3 linked regions of the Tardiphaga sp. 709 genome follow. The protein of the gene in region 1 interacts with the protein of each later gene in a pairwise test. Links are inferred from orthologs where the notes say so. Each region holds a gene or a part of one and is shown in the gene's direction. Other genes may lie near its edges.

Region 1 (8,143 bases):
GATCTCGCTGATCTTCTCGCGCATCGCATCGCGCAGCGGGCCGATTTTGGGCCGCTCGCAGATCAGCGTCACTTCGAGATTGGCGATACGGCCACCGCGTGCGGTGACGCGATCGACGGCGTATTTCAGGAATTTGTCAGACGCCGCGCCCTTCCACTGGGGATCGCTCGGCGGGAAGTGCGAACCGATATCACCATCAGCCAGCGCGCCCAGGATCGCATCTACCAATGCATGCAGGCCGACGTCGCCATCGGAATGCGCGAGAAAGCCCCGCGTATGCGGGACGCGGACGCCGCAGATCATCAGATGATCGCCGTCGCCGAAGGCGTGCACGTCATAGCCCGTGCCCATACGGATATCGCCGAGCGAGGCGGCGAGACGCGCTTCTTCGCGAATGAAATCTTCGGGAGTCGTGAGCTTCATATTTGCAAGATCGCCTTCAAAGGTTGCCACGGTCAATCCCGCCCATTCGGCGAGCGCGGCATCATCGGTGAAATCATCGCGGCCTTCCTTTGCAGCACGACGATGCGCTTCAAGGATGACATCAAAACGAAATGCCTGTGGCGTTTGCGCGCTGCGCAAGCGTGCACGGTCCGGCGTCGCTTCCACGTGTCCGGCCTCGTTGACCTGTTTGATCGTATCGGTAACGGCGACGCCGGGCACCGCAGCGCCAGTGATCTGTGCCGCGGCGATCGCGCGCTCGATCAAAGCAGGGGTCACGAACGGGCGGGCTGCATCGTGAATCAGCACGATGTCCGGCGCGTGATCTGCCAGTGCTTCCAGTCCGGCATGCACCGACGCCTGACGCGTCGCACCGCCATTGGCAGGAACATGATACCTCAGATCGCTGACCGCCTCGTTGAAGATCGCGATGTCGTCGGGATTTGTAATCGGCTGGACCGCAAAGACCTGGGGATGGTTGCAGAACGGCTCCATAGCCCGCGAGATAACGCTGCGGCCTCCGATCATGCGATATTGCTTCGGTGCACCGGCGCCAGCGCGGAGGCCGCGGCCAGCGGCAACAATAATGGCGGCTGTCTTCAAACCGGCAGGATTAGGTGATTTTGTCATCAGGGTCAGGTGATTAAGGGGTAAGCGGTGATCGCACAGCCCTTAGCACGGCCGCGGGCAAAAACAGTATGATTACATTCTCGTGGCTGCATAAGAGTGCATTGCTGCACTGCACTTGCAAAATGAGCGCATCTGTCTAATGTGTAGGCATGACGGTTGACTGCACAACAAATGTGCGCATTATGCGCCCTATGCCCGCAATGCAGCGGACGAGACAACGACGAGCAGGTCTGTGACCACCCCGGACTCAGTATATAGCAAGCCGTTACAAATCGGTGGCATCGAGATCGCCAACCGGGTCGTTCTGGCGCCGATGTCGGGTATCACCGATGCGCCGTTCCGGCGGCTCACCGCCGAACTCGGGGCCGGCCTCGTCGTGTCAGAAATGACCGCCAGCGATGATCTCGTCAATGGTCGTCCCATGTCGGTATTGCGCTGCGAAGCGACCGGGATTGGCCCACATGTGGTCCAGCTGGCCGGCTGTGAGACCCACTGGATGGCCGAGGGGGCCCGTGTGGCCGAAGCCGCCGGCGCCGACATCATCGATATCAATATGGGCTGCCCGGCGCGGCACGTCACAGGTGGCCAGTCGGGCTCGGCGCTGATGCGCGACCTCGACCACGCATTGAAGCTGATCGAAGCGACCATCGCTGCCGTGAAAGTGCCTGTGACTCTCAAAATGCGACTGGGCTGGGACGATCGCACGCTGAATGCGCCCGAGCTTGCGAAGCGCGCGGAAGAGGCGGGTGTGCAGCTCATCACCGTGCACGGCCGCACCCGTTGCCAGTTCTACAAGGGCGAAGCCGACTGGAGCGCTGTGCGCCCGGTGAAGGACGCGGTGAGCATCCCAGTGATCGTCAATGGTGACATCACCTCCTACGACAAGGCGGTGAGTGCGCTGAAGATGTCCGGCGCCGATGCCGTGATGATGGGGCGGGGCGCGCAGGGCATGCCGTGGCTGCCCGGCCAGATTGGCCGACGTCTCGAAAACGGCATCGCGGAAGCCGTGCCGTCGCTGCAGCAGCAGCTCGCTTATATCTGTGCCCTCTACGACGATGTTGTCCGTCACTACGGCCTGCGCATCGGCCTGCGCCACGCGCGCAAACATCTCGGCTGGGCGCTCGATGCGGCCGCGGCTACGAGCTGCGCGCCGGCTGAGACCCTGACGACCTGGCGACAGAAGATCCTTACATCCGAAGATCCCTCCGGTGTGCAGCGATCTCTGAATGACGCTTTTGATGATTTCGCATGGAGTGCTGCCGCATGAACGCCGCAGAGCACCGTCGCCCTGTCCCGACCGACAGTGAGGCCATTCTCAACGCACTACCGAATCCGGTGATCCTGATCGCACCCGATGGCAAGATCGTCGACGCCAATATGGCTGCAGAATCCTTTTTCGAGATTTCTACGCAGTTCCTGCGCAGGCAGTCTCTGAAAGAGTTGGTGCCATTCGGCAGTCCGCTGCTGGCGCTGATCGATCAGGTTCGCGCCGCCGGTTCGCCGGTGAACGAATACAAGGTGGATCTGGGCACGCCCCGCATCGGCGGCGACCGTCAGGTCGATCTGCATGTCGCGCCGCTCACAGAGCGTCCCGGACATATTGTGGTGATGCTGCAGGAGCGCACCATTGCCGACAAGATGGATCGGCAGCTCACCCATCGCAGCGCGGCCCGGTCGGTGATCGCACTGGCGGCCATGCTGGCGCATGAAATCAAGAATCCGCTGTCGGGCATTCGCGGCGCCGCACAGCTTCTGGAGCAGTCGGCATCGTCCGAAGACCGCATGCTGACGCGGCTGATCATGGACGAGGCCGACCGCATCGTGACGCTGGTCGACCGCATGGAAGTGTTCGGCGACGACCGTCCGGTGGCGCGCGGCCCGGTCAACATTCACTCCGTGCTCGATCACGTGAAGCGCCTCGCGCAGTCGGGCTTTGCCCGCAACATCCGCTTCATCGAGGATTACGACCCGTCGCTGCCGCCCGTGCTGGCCAATCAGGATCAGCTGATTCAGGTGTTCCTGAATCTGGTGAAGAACGCCGCGGAAGCCATCGTCGATCTCGGCTCCGACGGCGAAATCCAGCTCACCACCGCGTTCCGGCCGGGCGTGCGGCTGTCGGTGCCGGGCAAGAAATCGCGCGTATCATTGCCGCTGGAGTTCTGCGTCAAGGACAACGGCCCCGGCGTTCCCGAAGATCTGCTGCCCAACCTGTTCGATCCCTTCGTCACCACCAAGCCCACCGGAAGCGGCCTGGGTCTTGCATTGGTTGCGAAGATTGTCGGCGATCACGGTGGGATCATCGAATGTGAATCTCAGCCACGAAAGACGACGTTTCGCGTGCTGTTGCCGATGTTCAACCCCGCCAAGAAATTGGACGACAAGACCCTTGATCCGAGCAGCGCCGATGCCCCCGCGGCCTCGACGCACACCTCACAGACGTAAGACGAGGACTAACGATGGCTGCAGGTAGCATTCTGGTTGCGGACGATGATACGGCGATCCGCACCGTCCTCAATCAGGCGCTGTCGCGCGCCGGATATGAGGTTCGCCTGACCGGGAACGCAGCCACGTTGTGGCGCTGGGTCAGCCAGGGCGAGGGCGACCTTGTGATCACCGACGTGGTGATGCCCGACGAGAACGCGTTCGATCTGCTGCCGCGTATCAAGAAGATGCGCCCCAATCTGCCGGTTATCGTGATGAGCGCGCAGAACACCTTCATGACCGCGATCCGCGCGTCGGAACGCGGCGCCTATGAGTATCTGCCGAAGCCGTTCGATCTGAAGGAACTGATCGCGATTGTCGGCCGCGCTTTGGCGGAGCCGAAGGAGCGTGTCGCCAGCCACGCCGATGACGGCGAGTTCGACTCGATCCCGCTGGTCGGCCGCTCGCCGGCGATGCAGGAAATCTACCGCGTCCTCGCCCGCCTGATGCAGACCGATCTGACGGTGATGATCTCCGGCGAGTCCGGCACCGGCAAGGAACTGGTGGCCCGCGCGCTGCACGACTACGGCAAGCGCCGCAACGGCCCGTTCGTGGCGGTCAACATGGCGGCGATCCCGCGCGATCTTATCGAATCCGAATTGTTCGGCCATGAGCGCGGCGCCTTCACCGGCGCCAATGCCCGCGCCACCGGCCGCTTCGAGCAGGCCGAAGGGGGCACTCTGTTTCTGGACGAAATCGGCGACATGCCGATGGAAGCCCAGACACGTTTGTTGCGCGTGCTGCAGCAGGGCGAATACACGACCGTTGGCGGCCGCACGCCGATCAAGACCGACGTGCGTATCGTCGCCGCCTCCAACAAGGATCTGCGTATCCTGATCCAGCAGGGCCTGTTCCGCGAGGATCTGTTCTTCCGCCTCAACGTCGTGCCGCTGCGGCTACCGCCGCTGCGCGAGCGCATCGAGGATCTGCCCGATCTGATCCGCCACTTCTTTGCACTCGCGGAGAAGGATGGCCTGCCGCCGAAGAAGCTCGACGCCCTGGCGCTCGAGCGCATGAAGCAGCATCGCTGGCCGGGCAACGTCCGCGAACTCGAAAACCTCGCACGCCGCCTCGCGGCATTGTATCCGCAGGACGTTATCACCGGCTCGGTGATCGACGGCGAACTGGCGCCGCCCGCTGTGGCCTCGGGTGGTAGCGCGCCGACTGGCGTGGATAATCTCGGTGGGGCCGTCGAGGTCTATCTGTCCTCGCACTTCTCCGGTTTCCCGAACGGCGTGCCGCCGCCGGGTCTCTATCACCGCATTCTCCGCGAGATCGAGGTACCGCTGCTGACCGCAGCACTGGCCGCGACCCGAGGCAACCAGATCCGCGCTGCGGATCTGCTCGGCCTCAACCGCAACACCCTGCGGAAGAAGATTCGCGACCTCGACATTCAGGTCTATCGAACCGGCGGCTGATCCCGGCAGTGAGATCGAGTAATTCCAGGGTTTGAAACGCAAAAACAAACGAAAACGCAGGGTATGCGTTTTCGTTGGCTAGTCTGCGCCGTGGATTTGTCGTAATTGGGCAACATTGTTGTATGATTGCATCAGTGCGGTCCGGGCTGTCTCCGGCAGCCGCACGGCGTCCACGCTCACCACATTGTCGGAATGACCAGCGCAGACACGTCGGCTACAGCCTATGAACCGTCGATGGCGGAGCCGCGCAGGTGGACCCTGCGACGGCTGTTCGTACCATTGGCTGTCGGCCTGGCGCTCCTGTCGTCATGCCTGACCTTCCTCGTCCTGAACGGCCTTACGCCAATCGCGCCGACCCATCAGGTTGTCGTCACCTTCCTTCTGATCAATGCCGCCAGCGTCCTCCTGCTGGTCCTGATCATTGCGCGGGAGATCTGGAAGGTTGTCCAGGCGCGTCGCAGGGGCAGGGCGGCGGCCCGGCTGCATGTGCAGATCGTCAGCCTGTTCTCGGTGATCGCCGTACTGCCGGCGGTGCTCGTCTCGATCGTCGCCAATGTGACCCTCGACCGCGGCCTCGACCGGCTGTTCTCCGGCCCAACCAAGGCGGTCATCAACAATTCGCTCGTGATTGCCAGTGCCTATCTGCACGAGCACGGCCAGTTGATTGGCGGCGATATCCTCGGCATGGCCGACGATCTCGCGCGCATCCAGCCGCTTTTCTATCAGGACCGCGGTACGTTCCGTTCGTTGATGCTGGCAAATGCAACCGCGCGCAATCTGCCGGGCGCCATGTTGATCGACAAGGATCGCAATGTCATCGAACCCGACCAGCCTGGCATCAAACAGGAATTCTCACCGCCGCCGGCAGACTTTCTCGTCAATGTCAGCGCATCCGAGCCGGCCATCGCTGTGATCCCCGAGGGAAACTACGTCGCCGCCGTGATCCGATTGCGAGCGTTCGACAATATGTTCCTCTATGTCGCCCGCAAGCTCGATCCGCGCGTGGTCGCGCAGATGAACCAGAGCCAGGCGGGTGCGGCCGAATATGCCGAACTGGAATCGCGCAGACTCGGCATTCAGGTCGCCTTCGCGCTGATGTTCACCGTGATCGCACTGACGGTGCTGATGTCCGCCGTGCTGATCGGGCTGAATTTCGCCAACTGGCTGGTGGCGCCGATCCGCCGCCTGATGGGCGCTGCGAACATGGTTTCGACCGGTGATCTTCATGTCCAGGTGCCGGTGATCCAGTCGGAGGGCGATCTCGCCCATCTCGGCGAGACTTTCAACAAGATGACGCAGGAGCTGCGTACCCAGCGTGACGAACTGGTCAGCGCCAGCGACGTCATCGACAGCCGCCGCCGTTTCATCGAGGCGGTGTTATCATCGGCCAGCGCCGGCATCATCGGCGTCGACGGCTCGAACATGATCGGCATTCTCAACCGCTCGGCCGAGAAGCTTGTCGGACATTCGGAGTCCGAGACGCTGGGCCATCCGCTGCACGAGATCATTCCCGAGCTCGACGAATTGATGCAGACCGCACGCGAGGGATCGCAGCGGCTGGTGCAAGGACAGGTGACGATCACCCGCGACGGGCAGGAGCGCAATCTGTCGGTGCGCGTCAGCGCCGAACAGACCAGCCAGTCGCGCGACAGCTACATCATCACCCTCGACGACATCACCGAACTCGTCTCGGCACAGCGCACCTCGGCCTGGGCCGATGTGGCGCGCCGCATCGCGCATGAGATCAAAAATCCGCTGACGCCGATCCAGCTCTCTGCCGAGCGCATCAAGCGCAAGTTCGGCAAGGTGATCGTCGACGACAAGGCGATCTTCGAACAATGCACCGATACCATCGTCCGGCAGGTCGATGACATCCGGCGCATGGTCGACGAATTTTCGCGCTTTGCGCGCATGCCCAAACCCGTGATCGAGGGTGAGGATGTCGCCGACACTGTGCGTCAGGCCGTATTCCTGATGCGGGTCGGTCACCCCGACCTCGACATCTCCGCCGAGATCAAGGAAGAGCCGATGCGCGCGCGGTTCGACCGCCGGCTGATCTCGCAGGCGCTCACCAATATCATCAAGAATGCGACAGAGGCGATCGAGGCCGTGCCGCCAGAGGAACTTGGCAAAGGTCGTATTGGCGTCACAGCGTCGCGCGAGAACGACATGATCGTGATCGACGTGATCGACAACGGCATCGGTCTGCCGACCGTCAACAGGTCGCGTTTGCTCGAACCCTATGTCACGACTCGCGAGAAGGGCACTGGCCTCGGCCTCGCGATCGTCGGCAAGGTGCTCGAGGATCACGGTGGAGGCATCGAACTTGGTGACGCATCGAGTGTTCGTCCAGGACAGCGCGGTGCCTGGATGCGACTGCGGTTTTCCATCTCCGGTCAGAAGGCTGACGCGGATAAGAGTGAACCGGAAGCCCCGCCTGATGACGAACCGAAGATCAAAACTGCTACCGGCAACTGACAAGAATAAACGTGACCAGGATATTTTGACCCATGGCAAATGACATTCTGATCGTCGACGACGAAGCCGATATTCGCGATCTTGTTGCGGGCATTCTGGACGATGAGGGCTTCACCACCCGCACAGCACGAGACAGCGATTCCGCGCTCGCGGAAATCGCCAATCGCCGCCCCAACATGGTGTTTCTGGACATCTGGCTGCAGGGCAGCAAGCTCGACGGCCTGCAACTGCTCGAGCAGGTCAAGCGCGACAATCCCGAATTGCCTGTGGTGATGATCTCAGGCCACGGCAATATCGAAACCGCGGTCGCGGCGATCAAGCGTGGCGCCTATGACTTCATCGAAAAGCCGTTCAAGGCTGACCGGCTGATCCTTGTCGCGACGCGCGCGCTCGAGACATCGCGGCTGAAACGCGAAGTCAAGGAACTGAAGCAACTCGCGCCGGTCGCCAATTCGCTGACCGGGCGCTCCGCCGCCATGAACCAGCTGCGCCAGACCATCGATCGCGCCGCCAAGGCCAATAGCCGCATTCTCATCGTCGGCCCGTCGGGCGCCGGTAAGGAGCTCGCCGCGCGCACGCTGCACACGGCCTCTGCCCGCTCCACGGGACCGTTCGTCGTTATCAACGCTGCTGCGATTACGCCGGAGCGCATGGAAGTCGAACTGTTCGGCATCGAACAGTCCAATGGCGAACAG
Region 2 (2,721 bases), 3.3 Mb from region 1 along the record:
GCCCGACGGCACGCTGGTGGCGACCGTGGCGCAGGAAGGCTCAGTACGCGAGCGACGCGAGAAGCCAGCGACGTAAGTCGCTTCGCTTCCAGTCCGGAATTACTGCTTGCCGTCCTGGCGTGCAGTTGGCCCGCCCGAAGGCAGCGCCGGCGCCCAATTTCCACGCGTCGTGCCAACAGGGATGGCATAAAGTTGCGCGATTGCGTAAGCAGTGTCGTACACCGCCCCGAAGAGGAAGCCCTGCATGAAGCTCGTGGTCGCGATCATCAAACCCTTCAAGCTCGATGAAGTGCGTCAGGCTTTGACGGCTATCGGCGTCCACGGCATGACGGTGACCGAAGTGAAAGGCTATGGCCGGCAGAAGGGCCATACCGAGATGTATCGCGGCGCCGAGTATATCGTGAATTTCCTACCCAAGCTGCGGCTCGAAATCGCTGTGGCATCCGATCTCGTAGCCAAGGCGGTCGAGGTCATCTCCACCGGAGCCCGGACCGGCCAGATCGGCGATGGCAAGATCTTCGTGACCCCGATCGACCACGCCCTGCGTATCCGCACCGGCGAGACCGACAGCGACGCGCTTTAGGCAATAAGCCAGCGCCCACTGGGCTTTCAGCCAGAGCTGCTCTCACAGTCCGCTCGAATACGCCCGAAGGGCTCTACTGCCTTGCCCGGTTGAACCATGTCAATTCTACGCGCGCCAGTTGGAAGGCCTGCAGATTAGACAATTTCGAGTTTTTTGCCTCGGATTGACGTATTTGGACACCTCTGGGCTGCCCGCCGCCTAAGCAGGAATATGTCGAGAGCCTGTCATGCTTCCCTTTTGGGCAGGATTGACTAGAGTTTGGGCGCGACGGAATAGCGCACTCTGTCTCATCACGTGAGAAACGCGAAAAGCTGGGGATTCATAAACCGTTAGAGAATTCCGCCGATCTGGCACGGCATTTGATTCTATCTGGTCTGGCTGTGCCCGCGTAGTGAACTTCTCCGCGTGGTGAACCTCAGTCGAGATCGCCCGGTCGGTTTTCGGTCGGGCCCAAGCGGGGATAGGACCCATGAAAATTGTTATGGCGATCATCAAGCCATTCAAGCTTGAGGAAGTCCGTGATGCCCTGACCGCCATTGGCGTTCATGGTTTGACGGTGACGGAAGTCAAAGGATATGGCCGGCAGAAGGGCCATACGGAAATTTATCGCGGCGCTGAATATGCGGTGAGCTTCCTGCCCAAGATCAAGATCGAGGTGGCTGTCGCTTCCGATCAGGTCGACAAGACCATCGAAGCCATCACCACGGCCGCCAAGACCGGCCAGATCGGCGACGGCAAGATCTTCGTCATCAACCTCGACCACGCGGTTCGCATCCGCACCGGCGAGGCCGATGCTGCAGCCCTCTAAGTCGAATTCCTCGGATTTCGCGCTCACCCATTCTTCAATCAGGAGTCAAACACAATGACGTTTAAGCGTCCCTCTGGCGCGGGATTGGCGGCACTCGCCGTTGGCCTGTTCGCCGCAACTGCGGCTTACGCCGATCCGACGGTCAACAAGGGCGATAACGCCTGGATGATGACCTCGACGGTGCTGGTTCTGTTGATGACAGTCCCGGGCCTCGCCCTGTTCTACGGCGGCCTCGTTCGTTCCAAGAACATGCTCTCTGTGTTGATGCAGGTCCTCTACACCGCTTGCATCGTGATGGTGATCTGGGCTCTCTACGGCTACAGCATCACGTTCACTGGCGGTTCGGCCTATATCGGTGGTTTCTCCAAGGCGTTCCTCGCCGGCGTGACGCCTGACTCGATGGCTGCTTCGTTCACCGCAGACGCCAACATCTCGGAACTCGTCTACTTCTGCTTCCAGATGACCTTTGCCGCCATTACCCCCGGCCTGATCGTCGGCGCCTTCGCAGAACGCACCAAGTTCGCCGCGATTGCACTGTTCATCCCGCTCTGGGTGACGTTGATCTACTTCCCGATCGCGCACATGGTTTGGTACTGGGCCGGTCCGGACGCCATTGTCGCAGCCGCCAAGGCTGTTGCGGCTGCGGCTCCCGATGCGAAGGCTGCGGCTCAGGCCAAGCTTGACGAAGTCATGGCCGATGCCGGCCAGGTGTTCCTGTGGGGCGCTCTCGACTTCGCCGGCGGCACCGTCGTTCACATCAACGCCGGCATTGCTGGTCTCGTGGGTTGCCTGATCATCGGCAAGCGCACCGGCTACGGCAAGGAACTGATGGCTCCGCACTCGCTGACCATGACCATGATCGGCGCGTCTCTGCTGTGGGTTGGCTGGTTCGGCTTCAACGTCGGTTCGAACCTCGAAGCCTCGGGCACTGCCGCTCTCGCGATGACCAACACCTTCCTCGCAACTGCGGTTGCGGCGATGGCCTGGATGTTCGCGGAGTGGATGACCAAGGGTCACCCGTCGCTGCTCGGTGCAGCATCGGGCGCGGTTGCCGGCCTCGTCGCCGTCACCCCGGCTTGCGGCTTCTCGGGCCCGATGGGCGCGATGGTTCTCGGTCTGGTCGCAGGCGTCGTCTGCCTGTTCTTCTGCACCGTCGTGAAGAACTCGCTTGGCTATGACGACTCGCTCGATGTGTTCGGCGTCCATTGCGTCGGCGGCATCATCGGCGCGCTCGGCACCGGCATCCTGGTCAACCCGGCCCTCGGCGGCACGGGCGTCATGGACTACGTCGCCGGCAAGATTGGCGACTACGACATGGTCACCCAGATGA
Region 3 (2,846 bases), 310 kb from region 1 along the record:
GTCGCCGGAGACAACCACGGCATGGCCGCGTGAGAATTTGTGGCTGTTGATCTTCGGCACCGGAAAGGCGTCGGCCCACAGGTCCGGATTGTTCTCGAAAGTCTGCGGGCGGATTTCCGCCAGCACATCCTCGTCGATGCCGATGTCGATCACCCGCAGCCGGCCACAATGCACCCGGCCCGGCACCAGCAGATGACCCGGCTTGGGCCTGAAGAACGTCACCGTCTCGGTCGCCCTGATAGCGCCGCCCATCACGGCCCCTGAATCGCCGTTGATCCCGCTCGGCAGATCGACAGCCAGTACGGGCACGCCGGCCGCATTGATGGCGTCGATCATGATCAGCGGGTCGCCCTTGACCGGACGATTGAGCCCGGCGCCGAATAGCGCGTCGATGATCAAAGCCGGCTGCCCGATCAGCGAGGGATCGCAGGGCAGCACCTCGCCCTTCCATCCCTTGGCAGCCAATGCCGCGTCGCCCTTCAGCGTCGCCCGGTCGCACAGCAGGATCACCGAAACGTCACGCCCCTGCGCCGCAAGCTCGGCCGCCGCGACGAAGCCGTCGCCGCCATTGTTGCCACGACCGGCAACGACCAGGATCGCCCCCTCCTCGGCCAGTTCGCCCGCCACATCCGCGACCGCCCGTCCCGCAGCGCGCATGAGCTTGAAGCCTGGCGTGCCCGCCGCAATCGTGAGTTGATCGGCGCGCGCCATCTCGTCGGTCGTTAGAATATCCATCTCGCTTCTCACTACGCCTTTTTGGAAGGCACTCGCGTCACACGCGAACGCAGCAGAGTAAAACTGCACATCGAACGATCACTTTGATCACTATGTAGGCAAAAGTAGTCGAATACTCTTGATGCGAACCTCGTCAGGTGCGATGTAATAACCTGATAATGCTTCAAAAATAGCCGAGGAGCGAACTTGGCACGGACCCTGCTTTTAGGGAAGCCAGCTTCGGGTCCGTCGCGCTCACCGGCAAATGTTGAAAGACACCTGTTCAAGAGACAGGGGTGGCCGACCGTCTACCGCATCGGGCGAGATTTCGTCGGTGCGGCGTGGCGGCAGCGCAATAACGCCCGAAATTGGGTATCGAACAGTGTGCGCAAAACGCGCAATGGTCAAAGCGACTTGAGGCAAATAACTTGCGGCCTGATTGGAAGTGCCGGGGAGACGTTCAGTGAAAAAGATCGAAGCCATCATCAAGCCCTTCAAGCTGGACGAGGTGAAAGAGGCTCTTCAGGAAGTCGGGTTGCAAGGCATTACCGTCACGGAAGCCAAGGGCTTCGGCCGTCAGAAGGGCCACGCCGAACTTTATCGCGGCGCTGAATACATCGTCGACTTTCTACCCAAGGTGAAGATCGAGATCGTGATTGGCGATGACCTCGTCGAAAAGGCGATCGATGCCATCCGTCGCGCCGCACAAACCGGCCGCATTGGTGACGGCAAGATCTTTGTGTCGAACATCGAGGAAGCCGTTCGCATCCGTACCGGCGAGTCCGGACTCGACGCGATCTGACGGACTGGACGCTCTCCAAGCCGGGTGCTATCCGACATCAACGCTTCAAGGCGTCACCAAAAAGGCTGCTTCGGCAGCCTTCTGTTGTTGACGGTTTGTCTTGTTGAAAACATGCCGTTGTGACCTGATCGTCACGACAGATTGTTACGTCCCGGAAATCGGCCCGCAAATAAAGGTAGGGAGCCCCATGACGACCGCCAAAGAAGTCCTGCAGTCCATCAAGGACAATGACGTCAAATACGTCGACCTGCGTTTCACCGATCCCCGCGGCAAGTGGCAGCACGTGACCTTCGACGTCTCGATGGTCGATGAAGAAATGTTCGCCGAAGGCACCATGTTCGACGGTTCCTCGATCGCCGGCTGGAAGGCGATCAACGAGTCGGACATGATGCTGATGCTGGATCCGGCAACGGCGACGATCGATCCGTTCTTCGCAGAGACCACCATGGTCATCACCTGCGACATTCTCGAGCCCTCCACTGGCGAGCCCTATAACCGCGACCCGCGCGGCATCGCCAAGAAGGCCGAAGCCATGGTCAAGTCCATGGGCATCGGCGACACCGTGTTCGTCGGTCCGGAAGCCGAATTCTTCGTGTTCGACGACGTCCGCTTCTCGAGCGACCCGTACAACACCGGCTTCAAGCTCGACTCGTCCGAATTGCCGACCAACTCCGGCACCGAATATGAAGGCGGCAATCTCGGCCACCGCATTCGCACCAAGGGCGGTTACTTCCCCGTTCCGCCGCAGGACTCGGTGCAGGACATGCGCTCGGAAATGCTCGGCGCAATGGCGCGCATGGGCGTCAAGGTCGAGAAGCATCACCACGAAGTGGCGTCCGCCCAGCACGAACTCGGCATGAAGTTCGACACCCTGACCTACATGGCCGACCAGATGCAGATCTATAAGTATTGCATCCATCAGGTCGCGCACATCTACGGCAAGACCGCCACCTTCATGCCGAAGCCGGTCTTCGGCGACAACGGCTCGGGCATGCATGTGCACCAGTCGATCTGGAAGGACGGCAAGCCGACCTTCGCCGGCAACAAGTATGCCGACCTCTCCGAGACCTGCCTCCACTACATCGGCGGCATCATCAAGCACGCCAAGGCGATCAACGCCTTCACCAACCCGTCGACCAACTCCTACAAGCGTCTGGTCCCCGGCTACGAAGCCCCGGTGCTGCTCGCCTACTCCGCGCGCAACCGTTCGGCCTCCTGCCGCATCCCCTACACCACCAACCCGAAGGCCAAGCGCGTCGAAGTTCGCTTCCCGGATCCGATGGCCAATCCGTATCTCGCTTTCGCCGCGATGCTGATGGCCGGTCTCGAC

What was found. Proteins that work in one complex are often made in the same cells at the same time.
Region 2: the proteins of RSO67_RS01580 (region 1) and RSO67_RS17620 interact in binary tests that used the Escherichia coli proteins (3 or more experiments, as listed by UniProt). The link is inferred for Tardiphaga sp. 709 from one-to-one orthologs.
Region 3: the proteins of RSO67_RS01580 (region 1) and RSO67_RS00065 interact in binary tests that used the Escherichia coli proteins (3 or more experiments, as listed by UniProt). The link is inferred for Tardiphaga sp. 709 from one-to-one orthologs.

Annotation. Positions count from the first base shown.
Region 1 is NZ_CP135529.1:311,034-319,176, reverse strand. Bases 1,425-4,423 are described here. They hold RSO67_RS01580 (nitrogen regulation protein NR(II)), read left to right. Parts: upstream 1,425-2,334; coding sequence 2,335-3,513; downstream 3,514-4,423. Other genes in these bases: ntrC (nitrogen regulation protein NR(I)), read left to right, coding at 3,528-4,423; dusB (tRNA dihydrouridine synthase DusB), read left to right, coding at 1,425-2,338. In the rest of the region: RSO67_RS01590 (bifunctional 2-C-methyl-D-erythritol 4-phosphate cytidylyltransferase/2-C-methyl-D-erythritol 2,4-cyclodiphosphate synthase), read right to left, coding at 1-1,071; more of dusB, read left to right, coding at 1,385-1,424; more of ntrC, read left to right, coding at 4,424-4,970; RSO67_RS01570 (PAS domain-containing sensor histidine kinase), read left to right, coding at 5,163-7,448; RSO67_RS01565 (sigma-54-dependent transcriptional regulator), read left to right, coding at 7,481-8,143.
Region 2 is NZ_CP135529.1:3,602,498-3,605,218, forward strand. It holds RSO67_RS17620 (P-II family nitrogen regulator), read left to right. Parts: upstream 1-1,052; coding sequence 1,053-1,391; downstream 1,392-2,721. Other genes in the region: tesB (acyl-CoA thioesterase II), read left to right, coding at 1-76; RSO67_RS17615 (P-II family nitrogen regulator), read left to right, coding at 245-583; RSO67_RS17625 (ammonium transporter), read left to right, coding at 1,446-2,721. UniProt on the Escherichia coli protein: Involved in the regulation of nitrogen metabolism. Regulates the activity of its targets by protein-protein interaction in response to the nitrogen status of the cell.
Region 3 is NZ_CP135529.1:8,689-11,534, reverse strand. It holds RSO67_RS00065 (P-II family nitrogen regulator), read left to right. Parts: upstream 1-1,177; coding sequence 1,178-1,516; downstream 1,517-2,846. Other genes in the region: glnA (type I glutamate--ammonia ligase), read left to right, coding at 1,704-2,846; RSO67_RS00070 (NAD(P)H-hydrate dehydratase), read right to left, coding at 1-735. UniProt on the Escherichia coli protein: P-II indirectly controls the transcription of the glutamine synthetase gene (glnA). P-II prevents NR-II-catalyzed conversion of NR-I to NR-I-phosphate, the transcriptional activator of GlnA. When P-II is uridylylated to P-II-UMP, these events are reversed.